3 regions of the Cupriavidus sp. USMAHM13 genome follow, and region 2 is predicted to be linked to each of the others. Evidence: predicted binding sites of a transcription regulator. Region 2 holds the regulator's gene; each other region holds the start of a gene.
What was found. Region 2 encodes FNR, which switches genes on or off when oxygen is low (the NO sensors DNR and NnrR bind a similar motif). Its sites were predicted from a motif close to TTGATNNNNATCAA; they were not measured.
Positions count from the first base shown of each region.

Region 1: a site for FNR is predicted at 5,764-5,777, ahead of BKK81_RS10815 (hemerythrin domain-containing protein). Genes of this name have one in related genera too.
Region 3: a site for FNR is predicted at 1,978-1,991, ahead of BKK81_RS22385 (universal stress protein). Genes of this name have one in related genera too.

Region 1 is NZ_CP017751.1:2,459,829-2,467,318, reverse strand. Features, by position in the region: gene BKK81_RS10840 (NAD(P)-binding protein) at 1-1,676, shown strand, start outside; gene BKK81_RS10835 (methyl-accepting chemotaxis protein) at 1,860-3,833, shown strand; gene BKK81_RS10830 (hypothetical protein) at 3,886-4,167, opposite strand; gene BKK81_RS10825 (GlsB/YeaQ/YmgE family stress response membrane protein) at 4,396-4,647, opposite strand; gene BKK81_RS10820 (tripartite tricarboxylate transporter substrate-binding protein) at 4,770-4,988, shown strand; gene BKK81_RS10815 (hemerythrin domain-containing protein) at 5,874-6,443, shown strand; rRNA gene BKK81_RS10810 (16S ribosomal RNA) at 7,308-7,490, shown strand, end outside.
Region 2 is NZ_CP017751.1:3,084,686-3,092,175, forward strand. Features, by position in the region: gene scpB (SMC-Scp complex subunit ScpB) at 1-704, opposite strand, end outside; gene BKK81_RS13560 (sulfite exporter TauE/SafE family protein) at 1,317-2,075, opposite strand; gene fnr (fumarate/nitrate reduction transcriptional regulator Fnr) at 2,156-2,881, shown strand; gene BKK81_RS13570 (hypothetical protein) at 2,957-3,202, opposite strand; gene BKK81_RS13575 (hypothetical protein) at 3,199-3,417, opposite strand; gene ccoG (cytochrome c oxidase accessory protein CcoG) at 3,540-5,009, opposite strand; gene ccoP (cytochrome-c oxidase, cbb3-type subunit III) at 5,062-5,976, opposite strand; gene BKK81_RS13590 (cbb3-type cytochrome oxidase subunit 3) at 5,973-6,170, opposite strand; gene ccoO (cytochrome-c oxidase, cbb3-type subunit II) at 6,175-6,843, opposite strand; gene ccoN (cytochrome-c oxidase, cbb3-type subunit I) at 6,862-7,490, opposite strand, start outside.
Region 3 is NZ_CP017752.1:899,202-906,691, reverse strand. Features, by position in the region: gene BKK81_RS22395 (arsenate reductase (azurin) large subunit) at 1-1,193, opposite strand, end outside; gene BKK81_RS22390 (arsenate reductase (azurin) small subunit) at 1,209-1,556, opposite strand; partial or broken gene BKK81_RS36945 (twin-arginine translocation signal domain-containing protein) at 1,675-1,728, opposite strand; gene BKK81_RS22385 (universal stress protein) at 2,097-2,588, shown strand; gene BKK81_RS22380 (universal stress protein) at 2,636-3,103, shown strand; gene BKK81_RS22375 (DUF1488 domain-containing protein) at 3,207-3,488, shown strand; gene BKK81_RS22370 (hypothetical protein) at 3,585-4,136, shown strand; gene BKK81_RS36105 (TraR/DksA family transcriptional regulator) at 4,186-4,650, opposite strand; gene BKK81_RS22360 (BON domain-containing protein) at 4,821-5,486, shown strand; gene BKK81_RS22355 (Hsp20/alpha crystallin family protein) at 5,544-5,966, shown strand; gene BKK81_RS22350 (universal stress protein) at 6,069-6,893, shown strand; gene BKK81_RS22345 (CBS domain-containing protein) at 7,168-7,490, shown strand, end outside.

The DNA of each region.
Region 1 (7,490 bases), 620 kb from region 2:
CGCTGGCGCACAGCCTGGCGCGCGAAGGGGTGCGCTATCCCGGTGTGATGGCGCGCGAGGCCTATGACCTCGTGGTGGTCGGCAGCGGCATCAGCGGGCTGGCGGCGGCCTGGTTCTACCAGCGCCGCCACGGACCCGGCGCGCGCATCCTGATCCTCGACAACCACGACGACTTCGGCGGCCACGCGCGCCGCAACGAGTTCACTGTGCGCGGCCGCCTGCTGGTCAGCTATGGCGGCAGCGCCGAGATGCCGGCCGGCGCCGCCGGCAGCGCCGCGCTGCGCACGCTGCTCGATGGCATCGGGCTCGCCCCGGGCGCTGGTGCGCCCGCGGTGGAGCCCTGGCAAGGCTCGGGACTCGGGCGGGCGGTGTTCTTCGATCGCGAGCACTTCGGCGCGGATCGCCTGGTGGCCGGGGATCCCTTCGGCCAGCCCTTCGGCGGGGCCCCGGCCGCGCAGGGCGGGCCGCCGGCGCCCGACGCGGTGCGCCGCTTCCTGGCCGCCGCGCCGCTGCCTGCGGCAGAGCGCGAGGCCCTGGCACGGCTGGCCGAAGGGCGCACCGACTACCTCGCGGGCATGGCGGCCGACGACCGGGCAGGCTATCTGCGCCGCACGCGCTATGCGCTTTTCCTGCGCGACAAGGCGGGCCTCGGGCTGGCGGGCGTGCGTTTCCTGCGCAGCCGCAGCAACGACAGCTACGCGCTCGACGCCGATGGCATCTCCATATGGGATGCGCTGGGTATCAGCCTGCCCGCCGGGGCCGGCATGCCGGCGGTGCCGCCGGACGCGCGGCTGGGCAAGTCGCCCGCATCCCGGCTGCTCCATGCCGATGGCAATGCGTCGATCGCGCGCGGCCTGGTAAGGGACCTGATCCCCGCAGTCGCGCCGGGCGCCGGGGCGCTGGCGCAGGCCCGCTTCGATTATGACCGCCTCGATCGCGATGGCGCGCCGGTGCGGCTGCGCCTGAACAGCACCGCCGTGGCGGTCGAGCCGGGCAGCCACATCGCGCGCGTCACCTATGGCTGGCAGGGCAACCTGCACCGCGTGGAGGCGCGCCATGTGGTGCTGGCCGGCTACAACATGATGGTGCCCTTCCTGATGCCCGGGCTGCCGGCCGCGCAGCGGGCGGCCCTGCGCGACGAAGTCAAGGCGCCGCTGGTCTACACCAAGGTGGCGCTCGACAACTGGCAGGCCTTTGCCGCGCTCGGTGCCGGGCGTATCCATGCGCCGACGCTGCCCTACAGCGACCTGTGGCTGGAGGCCGGCCCCGGCGCGCGACCGCAGGACCCGGTGGTGCTGCACATGCTCTATGTGCCGACGGTGCCGGACAGCGGCATGCGGGCACGCGAGCGTTTCCGCGCCGGACGCGCGCTACTGCTCGGCACGCCGTTCGTGGAGCTGGAACGCGCCATCCGCTCCCAGCTCGACCGGCTGCTCGCGCCTGCCGGCAGCAGCGCGGCGCAACTGGTGCGGGCCATCACCGTCAACCGCTGGTCGCACGGCTACAGCTACCGGCCTTCCAGCGTCGATGGCGATGATGCGGGCACGGCCGCGCAGCAGGCGGCGCGGGCAGGCGTGGGCAATGTCGCGCTGGCCGGCGCCGACAGCGGGGGCAGCCCGTCGCTGGTCGCCGCGGTCGAGCAGGCCTGGCGCGCGGTGGAATCGCTGCCGGCCTGAGTCCGCCAGGCGCTGCGCCGGATTGCCGAAAATCCAGGTGGCGCACGCACCTGGATGGGGATTCATGCCCATAAATCGGGATGTGTTTGCACCATCTTGACGATTTCTGAAATGTGTGGGTGAAACTGCTTCAATTCGTTCCGATGCTGCCGATACAAGCCACGACGATGGCTTGATCAAGGCATGACGATGACCCGATGGTTGAATCCCGCGGTGCGCCTGATGGCGGCACTCAGCATCTCGCGCAAGCTGCTGTTGCTTGCACTCTTGTTCCTGTTGCCGCTGGCCGGCGCCATGTCGCTGGTCTTCCAGGCCTCGCTCGCCGAGCTGAAGACCGCGCGCGCCGAGGTGCGCGGGCTCGCCGCGGTCGAGCGTGCGCTGGAGATGATGCGCCAGGTGCAGATCCGGCGTGGTGCCGCCGCGGCGGTGCAGGCAGGCAACGTTGCCTTCCGGGCCACCTACGAGGCAGCCGACGCGCGTGCCGGAGAGCAGGCGGCGCAGCTCGCGGCCGACGCGCGCGGCTTCGGCCTCGATGCCCAGGCCGGCGCCCTCGAAGAGGCATGGCGTACCCTCAAGACCGAAGGCCTGCAGGCACCGGCGTCCACCCTGTTCGCGCAGCACAGCGCACTGGTCAGGCAACTGCGGCTCTATGTGGGCGATCTCGGTGACCGCTCGGAGCTGGCGCTGGACCCGGATGCGGGGTCGTACTACCTGATCAACCTGATGCTCGGGACCATGCCCAGGCTGGCGGAGTTCACCGCGCTGGCGCGCGGCCGCGGTACCGCCATCATCAGCCAGGGCGGTTTCGCCGAGAGCGCGCAGCAGGCCGGGCTGGGCGCGCTCAGCGAGCAGATACAGGAGGCGGTGGAGACGGTCAGGCGCGACGCCGAGCGCGTGAGCGCGGCCGCGCCAGGCTACCGCGCCGAGGTGGAGGCAGCCAAGGCGCGCCTGGCGGCGGTCGATGGATTCTCGGTGACCCTGAAGGACAGGCTGCTGGGCCGCGACGGTATCCGCATCGAGGCCAAGGCCTATTTCGACGAGGCCACCGCTGCCATCGACGCCATCGGCGCGACCAATCGCGCCTTCGGCGCCAGTGCCCATGCCATGCTGGAAGCGCGTATCGGCGCGGTGCAGGACAAGCTGGCGTGGATGTGCGCGCTGGCGCTGCTCACCGTCGGCGCCGCTTTCTACCTGTTCGCGGGCTTCTGCCGTGGCGTGGGCGAGGACCTGCGCGGGATCGCCGCCTGGGTCGAGCGGATCGGCGCGGGCGACCTGCGCGCCGAACTGGTGGTGCGCGGGCGCGACGAATTCAGCGATATCCGGCGCCACCTGCAAGTCCTGCTGCGCTCCTGGCAGGACACCGTGCGCGAGACGCGCGCCGGCGCGGAGCAGGTGCTGGTGGCTGCGGGAGAGATCGCGCAAGGCAACCTGGACCTGTCTCAGCGCACCGAGCAGCAGGCGGCCTCGCTGCAGGAGACCGCGGCCAGCATGGAACAGCTGACCGCCATCGTGAAACAGAATGCCGGCCATGCCGGCGAGGCCAGCACGCTGGCGGCCGAGGCGGCCGGCGTCGCGGGCCGTGGCGGCGACGCGATCCGGCACCTGCTCGACACCATGCGGCACATCGCGGCCGACTCCCACCGCATCGAGGACATCACTGGCGTGATCGACGGCATCGCCTTCCAGACCAATATCCTGGCGCTCAATGCCGCCGTCGAGGCGGCCCGGGCGGGCGAGCACGGGCGCGGCTTCGCCGTGGTGGCGGCCGAGGTCCGCAGCCTGGCACAACGCGCGGGTACCTCGGCCAAGGAGATCGCCGCGCTGATCGCGCAGTCGGCGCAGCGCGTGGCGCACGGCGCCGGACTGGTCGAGCAGGCCAGCCAGACCATCGGCGAGGCGATCACGGCGGTGTCCCGCGTCGACACCGTCATGACCGAGATCAGCCGTGCCTCGGCCGAGCAGAGCGGCGGCATCGCCCAGGTCAACCAGGCCGTGGTGCAGATGGACCAGGCGACGCAGCAGAATGCCTCGCTGGTCGAGCAGGCAGCCGCCGCCGCCGCGATGCTGAAGGAGCAGGCCGAGCGGATGGAGGCGCTGGTCGGCCGCTTCCACCTCGATCACGCACCGGTACCGGTTGCGTCACCGCTGCAGGCCTGACACCGGATGCCGGGAGCACGGCACGGGCGCCCGATTGGCGCCCGATTGGCGCTCAATGGGCCCGTGAGGCCTGTCCGGATGCGCCGAGGATGGTGCGGATGCGCGCCAGGTAGCGCTCGCCGACGGCGAGGTCGGCACGCCGCGCCTCGGCGCGCAAATCCACGCGTGCGGGTGGCCGGATCGACAGCGCGCGGCAGAGGCTGGACAGATATGGCTTGCGTTCGCCGCCGAGCCGCCTGGCAGCCTCGGCCAGCGCCGCGTCGCCGATGCGTCGGCGCAGCCAGGCCAGGACCTGGCGGTCATATTCGTTCTGCACCCGGACCAGATGTTCCATGACGGCCTCGCACATGTATATCCATACAGTACCTGTAAATATATACAGTATCGAGGCGAAATCAAGCACGACAAGGCGCGCTGCTGCCAGTTTCGGCAGGCAGCGTGAATGGCAATGACGGCAACAGGATGCCCGCGGAGCGAGGTCGATGCAGGCGATGTCCTGCGGCGATATAGGCTGCAGCTCCTCCGCGCGACGGAATCGCGCTGAGGCCGGCGCCGGTGGCGCCTAGGCCCGTTTGATCAGCCGGAGGAGGAAGAGCAGTACCACGGCGCCGATCACCGCCGTGATGATCGAGCCGATCATGCCGCCGCCGAACGAGATGCCCAGCAGGCCGGCCAACCAGCCGCCGACGATGGCGCCGACGATGCCGACGATGATGTCGACCAGCAGTCCGAAGCCGCCGCCCTTGACCAGCACCCCCGCCAGCCATCCGGCGACCGCACCGATCACCAGCCAAGCAATCAGGCCATGTTGCATCGTTGTTCTCCTGGCTGTTGTCCATGTGGCACCGCATCAGACATCACTCTAGGTGAATTTGTGCGGGCCGGTGGCGGGATCTGGCGGGAATGAGGAGGCCTCCCGGTCTTCGTCGTAGATTGGTGCCGCTGTTCGCTCCGGCTGGCACGCCAAGGGATCTGGTGCAGAAACTGAACGCCGCGATCGCCGATGCCCTCCGGCAGCCCGATGTGATGGCGAAGATGAGGCTGCAGGGGCTGGAACCCTATGGCAATTCGCCGGAGGAGTTCGCCGCCTGGATCGAAGGGCAGGCACGGCTGTGGGCGCGCGTGATCCGCGATTCGGGTGTGAAGCCCGAGTAAGGGAAGAAGAGCGGGGCCGGGTGCTCAAGCGGGATGCGCGAGGCACCGCGGCCTCGATCGTCATAGCCACAGGACGTGCTGCAGGATGCTGAGAGCCCATCGGCGGTCGTGGCAACGATGATGGATCTCGATCCGTGCCAATAGTTAGACAGAAGCATGATTATGTCTAAAGATTGTTTCGAAAAGTATTAAACAATACGTATTACGTAGTAATAAATGATCATTGGTGCGAGGATGCCAGGGATCGAGGGATGCCATCGTCGCTGCCGCGCAGAAGGGGAAATCGCTGCCGTGTGTGGGTGGGGGCGTCGGAGCCGCCAAGGTTGGGGATGTCCACGTGCCGCCTGAGTGGAAGGCGGATCAACGCAACCACCCGGCCAGCCGTGCTTGCCACGAGGTTGCGAACGAACGGCGCGCTGCGCGAGATCGACCAGTGACCCGGTGCCCGCCAGGCGCCGGCGCGGTGGCGGCCAACCAGCGTGGCGAGCCGACGGCACGCCAGGGGCAGGCCGCAGCAGGTGGCCCGGCGCAATGGACCTGTCGTGGAGTGGCGGGTCTCCGGGTCTCGAGACGATGGTGTTTCATTGCACTACGCGAGCCCGCGAGCCTGGCGGCGCGGCCACTGTCCTTTGCCCCATTCGCGGCCCGCGGGCGGAAGATGCTGTTGCGCCCGCGGCTTGCGCTGGAAGCCTTCGTCAGTTCGATATGCCTGGCGACATTCGAGCAAGGGGCAACGCGCCAGCGGAAGTGGGCGGGGAATGAGCGAGGCCCACTGTTGATCTACATCATCCTCAAAACGTGGCGGGGGACTACTGTTGAAATCGGGGTTTGTTGAGTTAACTTCGAGCCGGATCGCTTACCTGACCAGTCTCCCTGGAGCACGCCATGACCGACCAACTTGCCGTTTGGCATGCCGATCACATCCATTTCTCCACGCTGCTCGATCTGCTGGAAGAGCAGGTGATCGCCTTTCACCGGGGAGCGCAGCCGAACTATGGTTTGATGGGCGAGATCATCTATTACATGCGGAACTTTGGCGATCGTGTCCACCATCCGCGCGAGGATGTCGCGTACGCCCTGCTCGTCGAGCGGGATCCCGGCATGCAGATCGTGGTCAGCCGGCTTCTGCAAGAGCATCGCGTGATTGCCACGGTGGGCGAGGAATTCCTGAGCCGTCTCAATGAAGCGGAGCGGGATATGATCACGTCGCGCGCGGCCCTGGAAGCGGCTGTGGCCATGTATCTCGTGTACTACCGCAATCATCTTTCCACCGAGGAAAGGCACGTCATGCCGCGCGCAGCGCAACTGCTGACCGAGCAGGACTGGGCGGAAGTCGCGGCTACCGTTCCAGGCAGCCCCGATCCTCTTTTTGGGGAGAGTGTGCAGGAGCGCTTCACGGCATTGCGCAAGCAGATCGAGCGTGATGCGAGAGCGCCCATTCAGGAAGTGCACTAGGGCCTTGATCGCGTGAAAAGAAGCCTGGCATCAATTGAAAGGCCCGATGAACGCCTCTGAATCATAGGAGCCGGGAGAATGATCCTGGCGGAGTGCTGTCAGCCTTTCCTGGCGGATCCGTCGCTTCGGCGACAGGGTACGGCGGCAGCGAGCAGGCCGAACTCGGTGTCGTTCAGGCCGAAGGCTGCTTCAGGGGGGGGGGGGCGATGACGCCGGACATCATCCAGACCATGAAGCGGACGGTGAAGGCCAGCGTGCAGACGACGAGAACGCGCCAGGCATGCCGGGCGTCCTGTCTCGGACGGAAGTGGAAACCATGTCCTCACAGTGCTTGTTGGCGTCGGATACATCCAGTCGGCGCCGTTCTCACCCGGATCGGTGTCCCGGCGTTCAAGTGTCAAAAGCGGCGCTTTTCATTTTTCGGCTTGCAAGTCAGTCATCGAGGGACTAGTATTCGCTCCCTCGCTCGCAGCGCACCGCGTGACGGGGAGGGAATGGCAGGATTGGCGCGGATCGAATGAGTGCGGCGTCCGAATAAAGAAATTCTCGAAATCGCTTGATTGATCTCGGAAAGTTCTTTATAGTCTCGTTCCTTCGCTGCAGACATAACGCAGCGGCAACGCAAACCGGCAAAGCCGGATGCGGCCCGAAAGGGTGGTTCTTTAACAAACAAACACCGATAAGTGTGGGTGCTTGATAATGAATGCGGAAGACCCCGGTCTTCTAGCTTACAAGTTATCAGTGCTCGCACAGTAAACATGTTTGGTTTCGTCTTCGGACGGAGCCAGTCAGTTTTCTGAGAGTGAGCGACCGCTCGAAAGAGCGAGGTTTGCGCAGGCAACTGCGCGGAACCACACAGAGATTGAACTGAAGAGTTTGATCCTGGCTCAGATTGAACGCTGGCGGCATGCCTTACACATGCAAGTCGAACGGCAGCGCGGACTTCGGTCTGGCGGCGAGTGGCGAACGGGTGAGTAATACATCGGAACGTGCCCTGTTGTGGGGGATAACTAGTCGAAAGATTAGCTAATACCGCATACGACCTGA
Region 2 (7,490 bases):
GGTGCGGCTTCGATGATCGCCTCGGTAAGCGTCGCCGGCGCCAGGCCGCCGGCGACACGGCCGGCCTCGGCGACCGTCATGCCATCCAGGGCCAATTGCCCCTCCGCATCCTGCCCGGCGGGCACGCCGGCCTGGCCAAGCGACTCGAAGTCAATGGCCTGCTGGTCCAGCAAGGCCGCCTGGATCTGCGCTTGCGCATCCTCCAGCTGGGGCAACTCGTCCAGGGTACGCAAGCCGAGATCATCGAGGAAAGCCTTGGTGGTCGCGTACAGCGCGGGCCGCCCTGGCACATCGCGATGGCCGATCACTTCGATCCATTCGCGGTCCTCGAGCCGCTTGATCACCTCCGTGCTGACGGTCACCCCGCGGATCTCTTCGATGTCGCCGCGGGTTACCGGCTGCCGGTACGCGATGATCGCCAGCGTCTCCATCACCGCGCGCGAGTATTTCGGCGGCTTCTCCGGATTCAGGCGATCGAGGTATTCGCGCATGCCGGGCCGGCTCTGGAAACGCCAGCCACTGGCCAGCGCCACCAGTTCCACGCCCCGATCACGCCAATCCAGACGTAACTCGTCCAGCAGCACGCGGATGGTGTCGGCAGCCACCTCATCGGCGAACAACCGTCGCAGTTCCGCCACGCGCAAGGGCTCCTGCGCGCAGATCAACGCAGTCTCGAGGACGATTTTCGCCTCTTGGGTATTCATATACGGATGTGTGCAGCCTGTCTTTGCACCTGCCCCCGGCGGACCGCCGGAGGATTCGGGGATTTCGGATCCAGCGAGGCCGAAGCGCCATCGCCATCTCATTGCGCGGCCGGCCGGCATGCCGTCCGCATGAAAGCCGCGCGCCCATCTTATTCTGCTTCGGGTTGCCGGGTCAGTCCGGCGGAGAATTGCCCTGCTGCCGGCCTCAGCGCCGGCCGAAAGGCCTCTTGCGTTGCACCGCCCTTCTGGAGCGGCGGATCGGCGCGAACGGGTCCAACCCCTTCCGCCGCAAGAACGATGCAGTCATCCGCACGGTGTTGCGCACCTCCCGTCGCGCAACGCCCAGCCGGTCTTTTGAACCGGAGATCTTGTCAACCGGCATGGCTTGCTGCGAGGTGGCTACGTCCGTCAGCAACATTCTGCCCGGACTGGCCTCAGGACGGCCGTTCGAGTTGCCCGGCCATGCGCGCGGCAGCGCCAGCGCGATAGATACTGCAATGCTGCCGATTGTAGGGCATTCCGGCCCGGCGCTGCAACCGCCCATCACCAGCGCGGCGCCTTCGGCACACCCGACAAAGTGCCTCACGCATCACCAAAACAGAAGAGCCCCCTTCAGAACACCACACAGAAGCCGTGTGCGGCGAGCGTGTGCGGCAACATCGCCGCCCGCACAAGCCCGGCCGCACCAAACCCCATCACTGCCACGCCGGCACCGACGCGCACCCAGGGCCGGCGCGACCAGCCGCGCAACGCGCCGGACAGGCCGGACAACATCAGCAGGTTGGGCAAGGTCCCGAGACCGAATACCCCCATCAGCAAGGCCCCCGACAACGCGTTGCCGGCAAGCAACGATAGGGTGAGCGCACCGTAAACCATGCCGCACGGCACCAGCCCCCACGCCAGACCGATGCCGAAACGCCTGAGCAAGCGCGGGCGGACCTGAATCGGGGCGGACGGGGCACCGGCGCGCCGCCCGCGGAGGCGGCCTGCCAGGGCTCCGGCCCCACGCGCCACCAAGCGCTCCAGCGCGGCGAACTGCGGCGCGCGCCCGGCCAGCAGCCACAGGCCGGTGCCCAGCAGGACCATGCTGCCAGCGGCAAACAGGCCGCGCTGCAGCGGCAGGTATTGGGCTCGCCAGGCACCGGCGCCGACCGCGCCCAGCGCGGCACCGAGCAGCATGTAAGTCACCACCCGCCCCGCATGCATGGATAACTGTTCACGTAACCAGTCCCGCGGCCTGCGCAGCACGACGACCGGCGCTTCCGCCTGCGGCCGCTCGACCGCCAGTGCAATGCCGCCGCACATGGCTGCGCAGTGCACGCCACCCAGCAAGGCCAGCAGAAAAACACTGAAAAAGACCGCCGCAGTCAACTTTCGCTCCCCTTCGGATGCCTTCACACAGTAAAATGCAGAAATTGCGCCCTCGCAGCTCAACGACAATAGGCCCCGGCTTGCTCAATTCCATCCCCGTCACCGCGATGTCGCCCCGTTGCTCGTCCTGCTCGCTCGGACACCTGTGCGTGCCGGTCGGCATGAACCGCAACGACATCGAAAAGATCGACTCGCTGGTGAAGGAACGCGTGCGAGTCCACAAGGGCGAGACGCTCTACCGGCTCGGCGAACCCCTGAGCGCAGTCTACGCGGTGCGCTTCGGCACCCTGAAGACACACGTGACGATGGAAGACGGGCGCTCGCAGATCACCGGCTTCCACCTGCCGGGCGAAGTCGTCGGACTCGACGGCCTCGGCGAGATGCAGCACGCGTCGGATGCTACCGCACTGGAAGACACCGAGGTCTGCGTGATGCGCTTCAACGACCTGCAGACCCTGTCGACCACCGTGCCGTCGCTGCAGCAGCAGTTCCTGCGCATGATGAGCAAGGAGATCACGCAGGACCAGGTCATGCTGCTGACGCTCGGCTCCATGCGCGCCGAGGAGCGCCTGGCCGCCTTCCTGGTCAACCTGTCCGAGCGCCTGTCGGAGCGCGGCTACTCGTCGACCGAGTTCGTGCTGCGCATGAGCCGGGAGGAAATCGGCAGTTATCTCGGCCTCAAGCTGGAAACCGTCAGCCGCCTGTTCTCGCGCTTCGCCGAGGCCGGGCTGATCCAGATCCGCCAGCGCCACGTCAAGCTGGTCGACGTACCCGGCATCAAGCAGATCTACGGCAAGAGCTGCTGACCAAGCCGAGGGCGCAGGCATCCGGCGCCTTCGACAGGCCCCGTTCTGCCCAGCCCTTCGGCCTGCGCGCATCCCCTACTCCAGTTCGTCGGTATCGCCGAGGCGCACCGGCATCGTATAAAAGGTCAGGGCGCTCGACAGCGAGCACAGCAGCCAGGCCAGCAGGAAGCCGATGGTGTAGACCGCCTCGCGCGAGGCCTCGACCGGCCGCCCGAACAGCCTGAGATCGCTTGGATCCACCAGCGAGAACACCGCGGCGGTTGCCACACCGGCGACCAGGAAGGCCGGCCACAGGACCCACATCAGCCAGCGCAGTCTCATGGCCGCTCCGTGGCTGTCGCGCCGGACACTGCCCGCGCCGCGCCCTGCCGCTCGACCACCAGCCCGTGCCGGCTGACGCCCTCCTCGATCGGCTTGTCGGGATGCGTCATCGCCAGCCAGATGGTCACGCCGCAGGCGGCCATCGCCGCCAGCGGCCCGCTCATCAGCAGCCAGGGCCAGGGTTCCTTCCACCACGGCCGCACGGCCTGCTGCATCGTGCCGGCGTCCGTCAATGATTGTCGGGCGGGTCCTTGCATGGCTTCGCTCCTTGCTGTTACGCACGGCGGCATCGTGGCCGCCCCGCTTGTCTGCCCTGCGGCAATCCCCTCCGCACGCCCTACAGGTCGCGCGGCACGATGAAACTAGTCGATTGGTTCACCTCGACGACATGCCCCTCCTCCTGGCCGCCCTGCACCGTCACGCGGATCTTGTGCGTGCCCTGCCGCGCCTGCTCGAGCGGCACGCGCACGCGGATGGCCAGCAGGCGGTTCGAGGTCGGTGCGAGTTCGCCGGTCGCCCCGTCGGACTCCACGCGCAGCTTGCCGAGTTCCGCACTGTCGGCGCGAATGGTGAACTGCATCGGCGCCTCGCTAGTATTGATCAACTGCAGGCGGTAGACGTTCTCCACCCAGCGCCCCTCGACTTCGCGCCCGAGGCTGCCGCGGTCGCGGATGATATCCACCTTCAGCGGCGTGCGCAGTGACAGCGAGATGGCGAAGCCCGCCAGCAGTGCCAGCCAGATCGCCGAATAGATCATCACGCGCGGACGCAGCAGGCGCTTGCGCGTCGCCTGGGCCGACCAGCCCTTGCGCATCGCGTTCTCCGACGTGTAGCGGATCAGCCCGCGCGGGTAGTCCATCTTGTCCATCACCTGGTTGCAGGCATCGATGCAGGCGCCGCAGCCGATGCACTCGTACTGCAAGCCGTCGCGGATGTCGATGCCGGTCGGGCAGACCTGCACGCAGATGCTGCAATTGACGCAGTCGCCAAGCCCAGCGGCGCGGTGGTCGGCCTTGCGCGAGCGGCTGCCGCGCGGGTCGCCGCGGCCGCTGTCGTAGGTGACGACAAAGGTGTCGCGGTCCACCATCACGCTCTGGAAGCGCGCGTAGGGACACATGTACTTGCACACCTGCTCACGCATGAAGCCCGCGTTGCCCCACGTGGCGAAGGCGTAGAACAGCATCCAGAAGGCCTGCCAGGGCCCGAGCGCGAACGCAGCCACCTGCCCGCCCAGCTCGCGGATCGGCGCGAAATAGCCAATAAAGGTGAAACCGGTCCACAGCGCCACCACGATCCACAGCAGATGCTTGGTCGCCTTGATGCGCAGCTTGCGCAGCGACCACGGATCGCCGTCGAGGCGGATGCGGGCGAAACGATCGCCTTCGACATGCCGCTCGATCCACATGAAGATTTCGGTATAGACCGTCTGCGGACAGGCATAGCCGCAGAACAGCCGGCCGGCGATGGCGGTGAACAGGAACAGGGCCAGCGCCGAGATCACCAGCAGCACGCTCAGGTAGATCACGTCCTGCGGCCACAGCACCAGCCCGAAGATATAGAACTTGCGCGCGCCCAGGTCGAACAGCACCGCCTGGCGCCCGTTCCACTGCAGCCACGGCGTACCGTAGTAGATCAGCTGCGTCAGCAGCACGAGCCAGACGCGCCAGTTCGAGAAGGCACCGCTGACCGAGCGCGGGTAGATCTTGCGGCGGACTTCATACAACGCCTCGTCGACCGACTCGGTCGCAGGCGCTGCGGTTGCCGGCCCGCCCTTGCGGGCCAGCGGTTCCGTCTCCGGTGCATTCATTGGCTGGCTCCGGCGGCGCACGCGCCCTGCGGCGCGGCGCGATGCACTTTCCTCATCGTGACGCCTCCGGCGCGTTCGACAGCCCCCAGACGTAGGCGGTCAGCATGCGGATACGCTCCGGCGTCAGGATCTCTTCATGCGCAGGCATATGGTTGTTGCGTCCCTTCAGGATCCCCTCCACGATGGTGGACTCCGAGCTGCCGTACAACCATGTGTTGTCGCTCAGGTTCGGTGCGCCCAGCGCCTGGTTGCCCTTGCCGTTGGCGCCATGACAGGCCGCGCAGGTGGACTTGAACGTGCCCTCGCCACGTGCGGCACGGATCGGATCGTAGGCCAGGCCCGACAGGGAACGCACATACTGCGCCACGTCGCCGGCGAGCTTGGCATCGATGACCGCCGAGAACGGGGGCATCACGCCATTGCGACCCTTGGTGATGGTCTGCTGGATGGTCTCGGGCTCGCCGCCGTACAGCCAGTCGTGATCGCTCAGGTTGGGGAAGCCGCGGCTGCCGCGCGCGTCCGAGCCGTGGCATTGCGCGCAATAGTTCAGGAACAGCCGCTGCCCGATCTCTCGCGCCTCCGGATCGGCCGCCACCTGCTTGATATCCATCTTCATGTACTTCGCGTAGACCGAGTTCTGCAGTTTCTCCGCGGCCTGCCGGTGCGCTGCGAGTTCGCCTTGTGTGGAGAACTTCAGCAGGCCGGCGTAGGAACCGAGCCCCGGATACAGCACCAGGTAGCCCAGGCCGAAGATGCAGGCCAGCAGGAACATCCACATCCACCAGCGCGGCAGCGGGTTGTTGAGCTCGCGCAGGTCGCCGTCCCAGACATGGCCGGTGTCCTCGACCGCGCCCTGTGCCTTGGCGACCTTGCGTTGCGAGAACAGCAGCCAGACGCACCACACGATGCCCGCCAGGGCGATCGCCGCGATGTAGTAGCTCCAGAAATCCGAGATGAAGTCGCTCATGAACTGATCTTCCTGCTAGATGTGGTATCCACATGGCTGCCCGCGCCCGCCACCGACGTCTCGTCAGGCAGTGCGAACGGCAGCATGGCCGACTCTTCGTTGGCGCGCCGGCGGCCGGCGGACCAGGCCCACCAGCAGATGCCGAGGAAGAAGAGCATCGACAGCACGGTCGAGAATGCGCTCAGCATGGCCATGGCCTCACTCCTTGGCCGGCTGCCCGCCGGCAACCGCGGTGTCGACCCGCACATTGCGCTTGTTGATGCCCAGGCCCTGCAGATAGGCCACCAGCGCGTCTTCCTCCGTCTTGCCTTCCAGCTCGGCCGGCGCCTTGGCGATCTCGTCGTCCGTGTAAGGCACGCCCAGGCGGCGCAGCGCATGCATGCGCGCCTGCACGTCATGCGTTGGCAGCACGGTCCTCTCCAGCCACGGGTAGGCTGGCATCACCGATTCCGGCACCACGTCACGCGGGTTGCGCAGGTGGATGCGCTGCCAGTCGTCCGAATAACGGCCGCCCACGCGCGCCAGATCCGGGCCGGTACGCTTGGAACCCCACAGGAAGGGATGGTCGTAGACCGACTCGCCCGCGGTGGAGTAATGGCCGTAGCGCTCGGTCTCGGCCTGCAGCGTGCGGATCTGCTGCGAGTGGCAGCCGACACAGCCCTCCCGGATATAGATGTCGCGGCCCATCAGGCGCAGCGCCGAGTATGGCTTGATGCCGGGATCGGGCTCGGTGGTCGAGTGCTGGAAGAACAGCGGCACGATCTGCACCAGGCCGGCAATGCTGACGACCACGATGGTGCAGATGATCAGCCAGCCGACATTCTTCTCCAGCGTCTCGTGCGAAAAGAAGCTTCGATTCTCAGACATGGTCCTTTCCTGGGCGTATCAGTGGGCGGTGGCCGGCAGGCTCGCCGGGATCGGTGCATCGACCGCGGGCCGCCCGACGATCGTCTTGGCCACGTTGTAGGCCATCAGCAGCATCCCCGAGAGGAAGCAGATACCGCCCGCCAGGCGGATCAGGTAGAACGGGTACTTGGCCTTGACCGCCTCGACGAAGGCGTAGGTCAGCGTGCCGTCCGGCTGCGTGGCACGCCACATCAGGCCTTCCATCACGCCGGCGATCCACATCGAGGCGATGTACAGCACCACGCCGATGGTGGCGATCCAGAAGTGCAGCTCGATCAGGCGCACGCTATACATCTGCTTCTCGCCGAACAGGCGCGGGATCAGGTAGTAAAGCGAGCCAATCGAGATCATCGCCACCCAGCCCAGCGCACCCGAGTGCACGTGGCCGATGGTCCAATCCGTGTAGTGCGACAGCGCGTTGACGGTCTTGATCGACATCATCGAGCCCTCGAAGGTCGCCATGCCGTAGAAGGACAGCGCCACCACCAGGAACTTGAGGATGGGATCGGTGCGCAGCTTGTGCCAGGCGCCCGACAAGGTCATGATGCCGTTGATCATGCCGCCCCAGGACGGCGCCAGCAGGATCAGCGAGAAGACCATGCCCAGCG
Region 3 (7,490 bases), on a different replicon from region 2:
TGGATCAGGTAGTTGTCGTTGCCCCAGATGATGCCTTTCTCGTAGGCGTGCATGGTGTGCGGCCGGTGGCCGGACGCCTTGGGCTTGTAGGCCCATTCGGCCGCGCGCCGCAGGCGCCCGACGGGCACGCCGGTGATCCGGCTGGTGTCCTCCAGTGACAGGTGGTTCGCACGCAGGGCCGCGTCGAATCCCTTGGTGTAAGCGCCGATGAACTCCTTGTCGTGCCAGCCCTGGTCGACCACGTAGGTCAGCAACCCGTCGAACAGGGCGATGTCGGTACCCGGTTCGATATCGAGGTGCAGCACGTTGTCCTTGCCGGCCGCCTGCTCGGCCACCGCGATGGTTGTCGTGCGGCGTGGATCGACGAAGATCACCTTGGCCGGCGCGATGCTCTCGCCCGGGAAGCGCTGCTTGCGCTTGTCGACGGTCTGGCCCTGCAGGTTGGGCAGCCAGTGCGCCAGGAAGTAGTTGGTCTGCGTCTCGTAGGAGTTGCAGCCGATGGCGACAATCACGTCCGCCAGCTCGGCGTCCTCGTAGCTGTTGTTGAGTTCACCGATGCCCATCTCGCGCGTCGCGTGGCATTCCGAGTTGTACGCCGGACGATTGTGGATCCGGACCAGCGGCGTGCGCAGTGCCGTGAACATCAGCTTGCCGGTTCCCCAGGTGTTCTCGAAGCCGCCGCCGGCGCCGCCATGGTCGAAGCAATCGAAGGCGAGCTCGCCGGGGCCATCGCGATCGAGGACGCGCTTGGTAACCCCTGCGTAGAGCGCCAGCGCATCGTCCCAGCCGATATCGACCCACTGATCGGCCAGGTAGAGACGCGGGCTGCGCAAGCGGGCGCGGCCGACCCCATCGGGGTTGAACATCACCTTGGCGAGCTGTCCGCCGCGTGTCGACGACAGCCCTTTGTTCACGCTGCACCGCTTGTCGGGCACGATCAGGATGTTGTGCCGGCTGCCGTCGCGATCGGTGACCGTGTTCTGCATGTTCGGCGTCATGATCACGGCCAGCGGCGGCAACTGCTTGCGAAAGTCCAGCCCCAGGGCATTCTGGCCCGGCGCCCGCCCGCCTTCGCTGTTTTCCGGCCATTTGTAGACGTGGTAGCCGCAACCGACGATGCAGAAGTGGCAGGTCAGATCCGTCCGCTGCGCGTTCACCGGGGGCAGCGCGACCCGGTCCTTGTTGGTAGCCATGGCGGTACGCTCCGCTTACAACAGGTTGGCTTGCCGGCCGTAGATCAGCCCCTCGACACCGACGGCCCGGAAGGTGCCGTCGCTGGCGTTGTACTCGAGTTGCACCCGCGGGAGGTTCTCGGTCGCCTGGCCCGACACCATCTGCCCGGACTTCTCCGGATCGAAGATGCTGAAGTGGCACGGGCACTTGAAGGTGCGCGCCTTGGCGTCATAGGCAACGGGACAGCCCATGTGCGTGCACAGCGTGCTGTAGGCAACCACATCGTGATCCGGTCCCGCGCCACCGGGCACCGGCGCGCCCATCTTGATCACCGCGCAGGGCGACGCGGCGTCCGGATAGGAAAAGGCGAGCGGGATGTTCACCTGGAGTTGCGCCAGGCGCGCGACCGGGCGGGTGGGGAACGGTAGGGCCGTGCGGCCAAGGTCGGCGGGGGGGCGATGCCGCCTGCGCCGGACCCGGTACATTGCCGGCGACGCTGAGCCCGGCCGCGGCACCGCCGGTGGCCTTGAGGAACTGCCTGCGCGATATCGACATGGTTGCCCCCTCCAGACAGGAACCGCAGCCATCAGCGACGCGGGTTACGGGCGTGCCGTGGTCGTTGGCATGGGGGCGATGGATGCCGAGCGGCCGCGACCCATCATGGGCCACGTGCTTTGATAGCCGATATTTTCGGAAATATAGAAATTATCTAGCTTAACGGGGCGGCAAATGCACGCTGCAACGCGGCACCGGCCGCCCGGATCTGCGCGCCCGGCTGCGAACGCGGCGCCGCAGCGGCTTTCCCTGATCCAGGTCAAGCCGCGCCGCCGCCGCCGCGCCACACTGTGGATCAAGAGAGCGGAAACATGCCAAGCGCGCTTGCCCTCCCGCGCCAGCCCCCACCCATCATCAGGAGTCCCGCCATGCCCCAGACCATCCTCGTCGCCATCGATGACAGCAGCTGCGCCAGAAAGGCCCTGCAGCAGGCGGTATCCCTGGCCGCCTCGACCCAGGCGCGGCTGGAGATCCTGCACGTGGTGGACTACGGCTACCTGAAGTACGACCTGGGCTATGTCGACGCCGGCGCACTCGGGCCGCAACTGGTAGTGGCGGGCGAAGAACTGCTGCGCGACGCCGCGGCCGCCGCCGACGCGGCCGGCGTCTCGTGCGGCGTGCACCTGGTCAACGATGTGCTGACGCTGGGCGACATCCCGTCCGCGGTGCGGCAGGCCGCCAGCGAATGCAAGGCCGACATGATCGTGATCGGCACGCACGGGCGCCACGGCCTGCGCCGCCTGCTGCTCGGCAGCGTGGCCGAAAGCCTGGCGCGCGAGTGCGAGGTGCCCGTGCTGCTGGTGCGCGAGCCGGCCGCCGCGGCAGGCGGCCAGCAGGCCGAAGCGCGCGCCGCGGCCTGAGCCCTTCCCCTTTTTTCATTGCTCGCCGCAAGGCCGGGAGACCTACCATGTATCAACGCATCCTGCTGGCGGTGGATGGCAGCCACTGCGCCGAACTGGCCATGGAGCAGGCCATCGGCCTGGCCAAGGCCGGCGGCGGCGCCGTCCAGGCGATTTTCATCGCCGACGACATCGACATGCTGTATGACGCACGCTACTACGACCCCGGGCAGATGCGGCGGGAACTGGAGGCCTGGGGCGAGAAGGTGCTCGCCGCCACCGCCAGGCGCTGCGAGGCGGCCGGCGTGCCCTGCACGACACGCCTGGTGACCCGGCCGGCGGCGCCGGGGCATTTCGCCGATTCCATCGTCGCCGAAGCCGAGGCCTGCGGCGCCGACCTGCTGGTGCTCGGCACGCATGGCCGGCGCGGCCTGTCGCGCGCGCTGATGGGCAGCGTGGCCGAGGGCGTCGTCCGCAAGAGCCGTCTGCCGGTGCTGCTGGTGCGCAGCGATTCGCGCCAGCCGGCGGCGGCTTAGCCGGCATCCGGCACGGGACCGCTGGCGCGCACGTTCTGCGGCGGCAGTGGCTACAGTAGGTAGAGGGAAGCTGGAGGAATCCAGCCAGCACAGCGAGCACGGCATGAACAAGCAGATTGCCTTTCCGGACGCCACGCCCGACTACTGCGCGGCCGGCCCCTGCCTGGACTGCGCGGCCACGGTCGACGGCCACCCCGCCACCTACTCGGTCACGGCCGAGGCGCTGGAAGACCACTTCGGCGCGCGCTCCCTGCGCGCCGACGACCTGCTCTGCGCCTTCCAGCACCACCGGCAGGAAATCCAGGACGTCGCGCGCGCGCTGTTCGAGATGACCGGTGCGCACCGCATCGTCCTGCACAGCGGGCACTTCCGCTTCGCCGGCTGAGGGCGGCCCGGCAAGGCGGCCGCGGCGCTCGCGGCGCGCAAGCGCGCGCGCTCCGCGCCCGTGCGCAAACCCAGGCGCGCACAGGAGGAAACCGACATGTCCACGCAAGACCTGGGCTGCCTGGGCAGCGAACACCTGCGCCTGTTCGGTGCCGTCACGCAGTGGTTCGCGCGTTATGAACTGCTGATGCAGGAGGCCATCGCCACCTTGAGCGGCGCCGATCCGACCGCGGTGATGCTGCTCGTGCGCCGGCTCGACTTCGGCGCCCAGCGCGAGGCGCTGCTCGACCTGCTGCGCTGCCGCCACGTACCGGTGGACCGCTTCGACCGGATCCACGCCTACCTGCTGGTGCCTCATACCCATCGGCAGTTGCTGCACGACATTGCCCACGCGCGCTGGGCGCCGGGACGCCTGCCGGGCTCGCTGCAGCCCGCCTGGGTGTTCGGCCTGCCGCGCAGCATCGTGGCGCTGCACGAGGTGCCCGATGATGGCGGCGAGCCGGCGCCGGCGCGCGCCGCCGAAGAAGACGCCTACTCGCTCGACGACCTGAGCGGCATCGTCCGCACCCTGGCCACGCACCACGCGGCGCTGGCGTCCTACCTGCGCGAGATCGGCCTGGTGAAGGACCCCGGCAGCGAAGCCGCCTGAGTCCTGCACCCGTGCCACCCGGGCGGCGCCACGGAGGCCGCCGCCACGCCTACGGCCGGCCCGGCCGCAGCCGCTCGTGCTGGCGCTGGCAGGGCAGGCAGCGCCGCGCGGTCGGGCAGGCCAGCAGGCGCGGCTGCGGGATGCCCTGCCCGCAGTCCGCGCAGATGCCGTAGTCGCCCGCCGCCAGCCGCGCCCGCGCCGCGGCAATCTCCGCCAGCTCGCGGCGCGCGTGCGCCTGCGCCGCCTCGCTCACTTGCGCCGAGGCGGCGCGGCCGGCCAGGTCCTTGTAGTCGACCTGGTCGGTCTGGTCGGTCTGGTCGGTCGGCTCGATCCGGTCGACCTGGTCGGCCGGACCGGCCGCCGCTTCCACCGGGACCGCGCCGGCCCCGGCTCCGCCGCACTGCGCCAGCGCACGCTGCTCGGCCTGGTCCAGGCGCGTCGCCACCTCTCCCCGCCATCCCTTGCACAGGGCACCGCACGTGCCCGTGCAGGCCTTGCCTTCCGCTGTTGTCATCGTGCCCCCTCGCCTCTCCGGCTGCCTCGTCGATGGCGGACCGCGCGCGGCATCCGCCCTGTCTCCGATTGTCTCCGCGCGCGCCACCGCGGCCTTGCGCCAGGTCAAAGCCGGTCGCGGCGCGCCGCCTATATTGCGAACAGGCCCGGCCAACGCAGAGGAAGGACGACATGAAGACGGATGCCCAGCTCCACCAGGATGTCAGCGCCGAACTCGAATGGGAGCCGGCGGTGCACGCCGCCGCCATCGGCGTCGAGGTCAACGACGGCATCGTGACGCTCAGCGGCCACCTGCGCAGCCACGCGGAGAAGCTGGCGGCGGAGCGCGCCGCCGAGCGCGTCGCGGGCGTACGCGGCGTGGTGGTGCAGCTCGAAGTGCGCCCGGGCGAAGCGATCGGCGACGAAGCGCTGGCCCAGGCCGCGCACGCGGCGCTGCAGTGGCAGGCCAACCTGCCCGCCGGCGCCATCAAGGTGCGCGTCGAGAAGGGCTGGATCACGCTGAGCGGCGAGGTCGAGTGGGGCTACCAGCGCGCCCTGGCCGAACGCACCGTGAGCCATCTGCGCGGCGTCACCGGCCTGCACAACTACCTGACCGTCCAGTCGCGCATGACGCCGCCCGACGTCGCCCGCCGCATCGAGGCCGCCCTGTGCCGCCACGCCCAGCGCGAGGCCCGCCACATCGATGTGCGCGTGGAGCATGGCGTGGTCACCCTCAGCGGGCAGGTGGATTCCCTGGCCGAGCGCGACGCCACGGTCGGCGCCGCCTGGTCCGCGCCGGGGGTGGTCAATGTGATCGATGAACTGCGCGTGAACGGCGCGCCGGCGGCGCACCGCTGAATCCGCCGCGCATCTTGCAAGGCGGCGTTGCGCCGCCTGTCTTCCCAGGAGAGAACGATGAGCAATATCCGACTGCATGATCCCTTCTCGCTCGAGCCGATCGGCGATGTGATGCAAGGCATGCTGCGCGCGCTGCGCGGCAGCGCCGACAGCGGCATGCCGTTCAAGGTCGATGTCAGCGAGTCCGACAAGGCCTACACCGTGGTGGCGGAAATCCCCGGCGCCAAGAAGGAGGACATCCAGGTCGCGGTGGAGCGCGGCACGGTGATGATCTCGGCCAAGGTCGAGCGCGCCTCCGAGACCAAGGAAGGCGAGCGCGTGATCCGCCGCGAGCGCTACGCCGGCACCATGCAGCGCGCCTTCACGCTCGACAGCAATATCGACGAGGGCAGCGTCGATGCGAGCTACGAGGACGGCGTGCTGAAGGTCGTACTGCCCAAGAAGGAAGCCACGCCGCAGCAGCGCATCACGATACGCTGAGGCGCGCGCAGGCCGCTTCCCGCGGCTTCCTGCCGCTTCCTGCTGTCGGCCGCCGGCGCGCGCGAGTGCGCCGGCGCCGCGCATCGCCCTGGAGGATCCGCCATGCGCCCAGCCAGCATCCTTGTCCATCTCGACAGCTCGGCGCGTTCGAGCCTGCGCCTGGCACTCGCGGCCCGGCTCGCCCAGGCTGCCCAGGCCAGGCTGATCGGCCTGTACGCCGCCTTCGAACCCGATCCCGCCTGGTACGCGATGATGGAAGGCGCCGAGACCTATATGGCGGAAGACATGGCGCGCCGCGACGCCACCCGCGCACGCGCCGAGGCGGCCTTCCACGCCGCCGTCGACGCGCTGCCGATCGCATCGGAGTGGCGCCAGGCCGACGGCGACGCCGTCACCTCGGCGCTGCGCGAAGCGCGCGAGGCCGAACTGGTGGTGGCGGGCCAGACCGATCCTTCCGAGCCGGAGGGCTATGTCGGGCCGCAGTTCCTCGAATCCCTGATCCTCGAATCGGGCCGGCCGGTCCTGGTGGTGCCTTGCGCCGGCCGCTTCGACACCATCGGTACGCGCGCCATCGTGGCCTGGAACGGCAGCCGCGAAGCGGCACGTGCCCTGCATGACGCCATCCCGCTGCTGTCCGGCGCGCAGGCCCTGCTGCTGTGCGCGGGCGACCTGCGTGCCAGCGCGACACCGCCGGCACACGCCTGCCGCGCGCTGGCGCTGCACGGCGTGCAGGCCGCACTGGAGCGTTCGCCGCCGCTGGCCGATGCCGGCGTCGGCGAACTGCTGCTGTCGCGTGCCGCCGACTTCGGTGCCGATCTCATCGTGATGGGCGCCTACGGACGTGGGCGCATGCGCGAGCTGGTGCTGGGCGGTGTCACCCAGGCGCTGCTGTCCAGCATGACGGTGCCGGTGCTGATGGCGCATTGATTCGCATTGATGCGCATTGACCGGCGCCGGCGGCGGCGTCGCCGGAATCTTCGGCCGCGCCGCCCTGATCCGCACAGCGCGCACAGGCCGATGCCGAGCCGGCATGCGGTCAGCGCGGCGAAGGCGGGCTGGGACGGGAGCATGCCGACCCGTCCGCGGCGCTTGGCGCCGGTCGCCGTGAGTGCGCCGACACCGCCCTTGCGTTCGATCAAGGTGGCGCGGCACGGCCACCATATAGTGAATCCGGACCCCGCACCGATAACAGGAGCCACCCATGAGAGTCGACGAAGTGTGCTCCCACGCGCTGCACCACGTTTCCGCGACCTGTACCTTGCGCGAAGCGGCGCAGCTGATGCGCGACCGCCGCGCCAAGCTGCTGTTCGTCACCGAGCAGGACGGGCCCTACCAGCGCATCCTGGGCGTGGTCACGGACCGCGACATGGTGGTGCATGGCCTGGCCGACCTGCCCGCCTGCGGAGAAGCCCTTGTCACCTGCGTGATGACGCCCGGGGTGATCACCACCGAACGCCACGCCGCCGTCAGCGACGCCCTGCGCAGCATGCTGGCGCACGGCGTGCGCCGGCTGGCCGTGCGCGA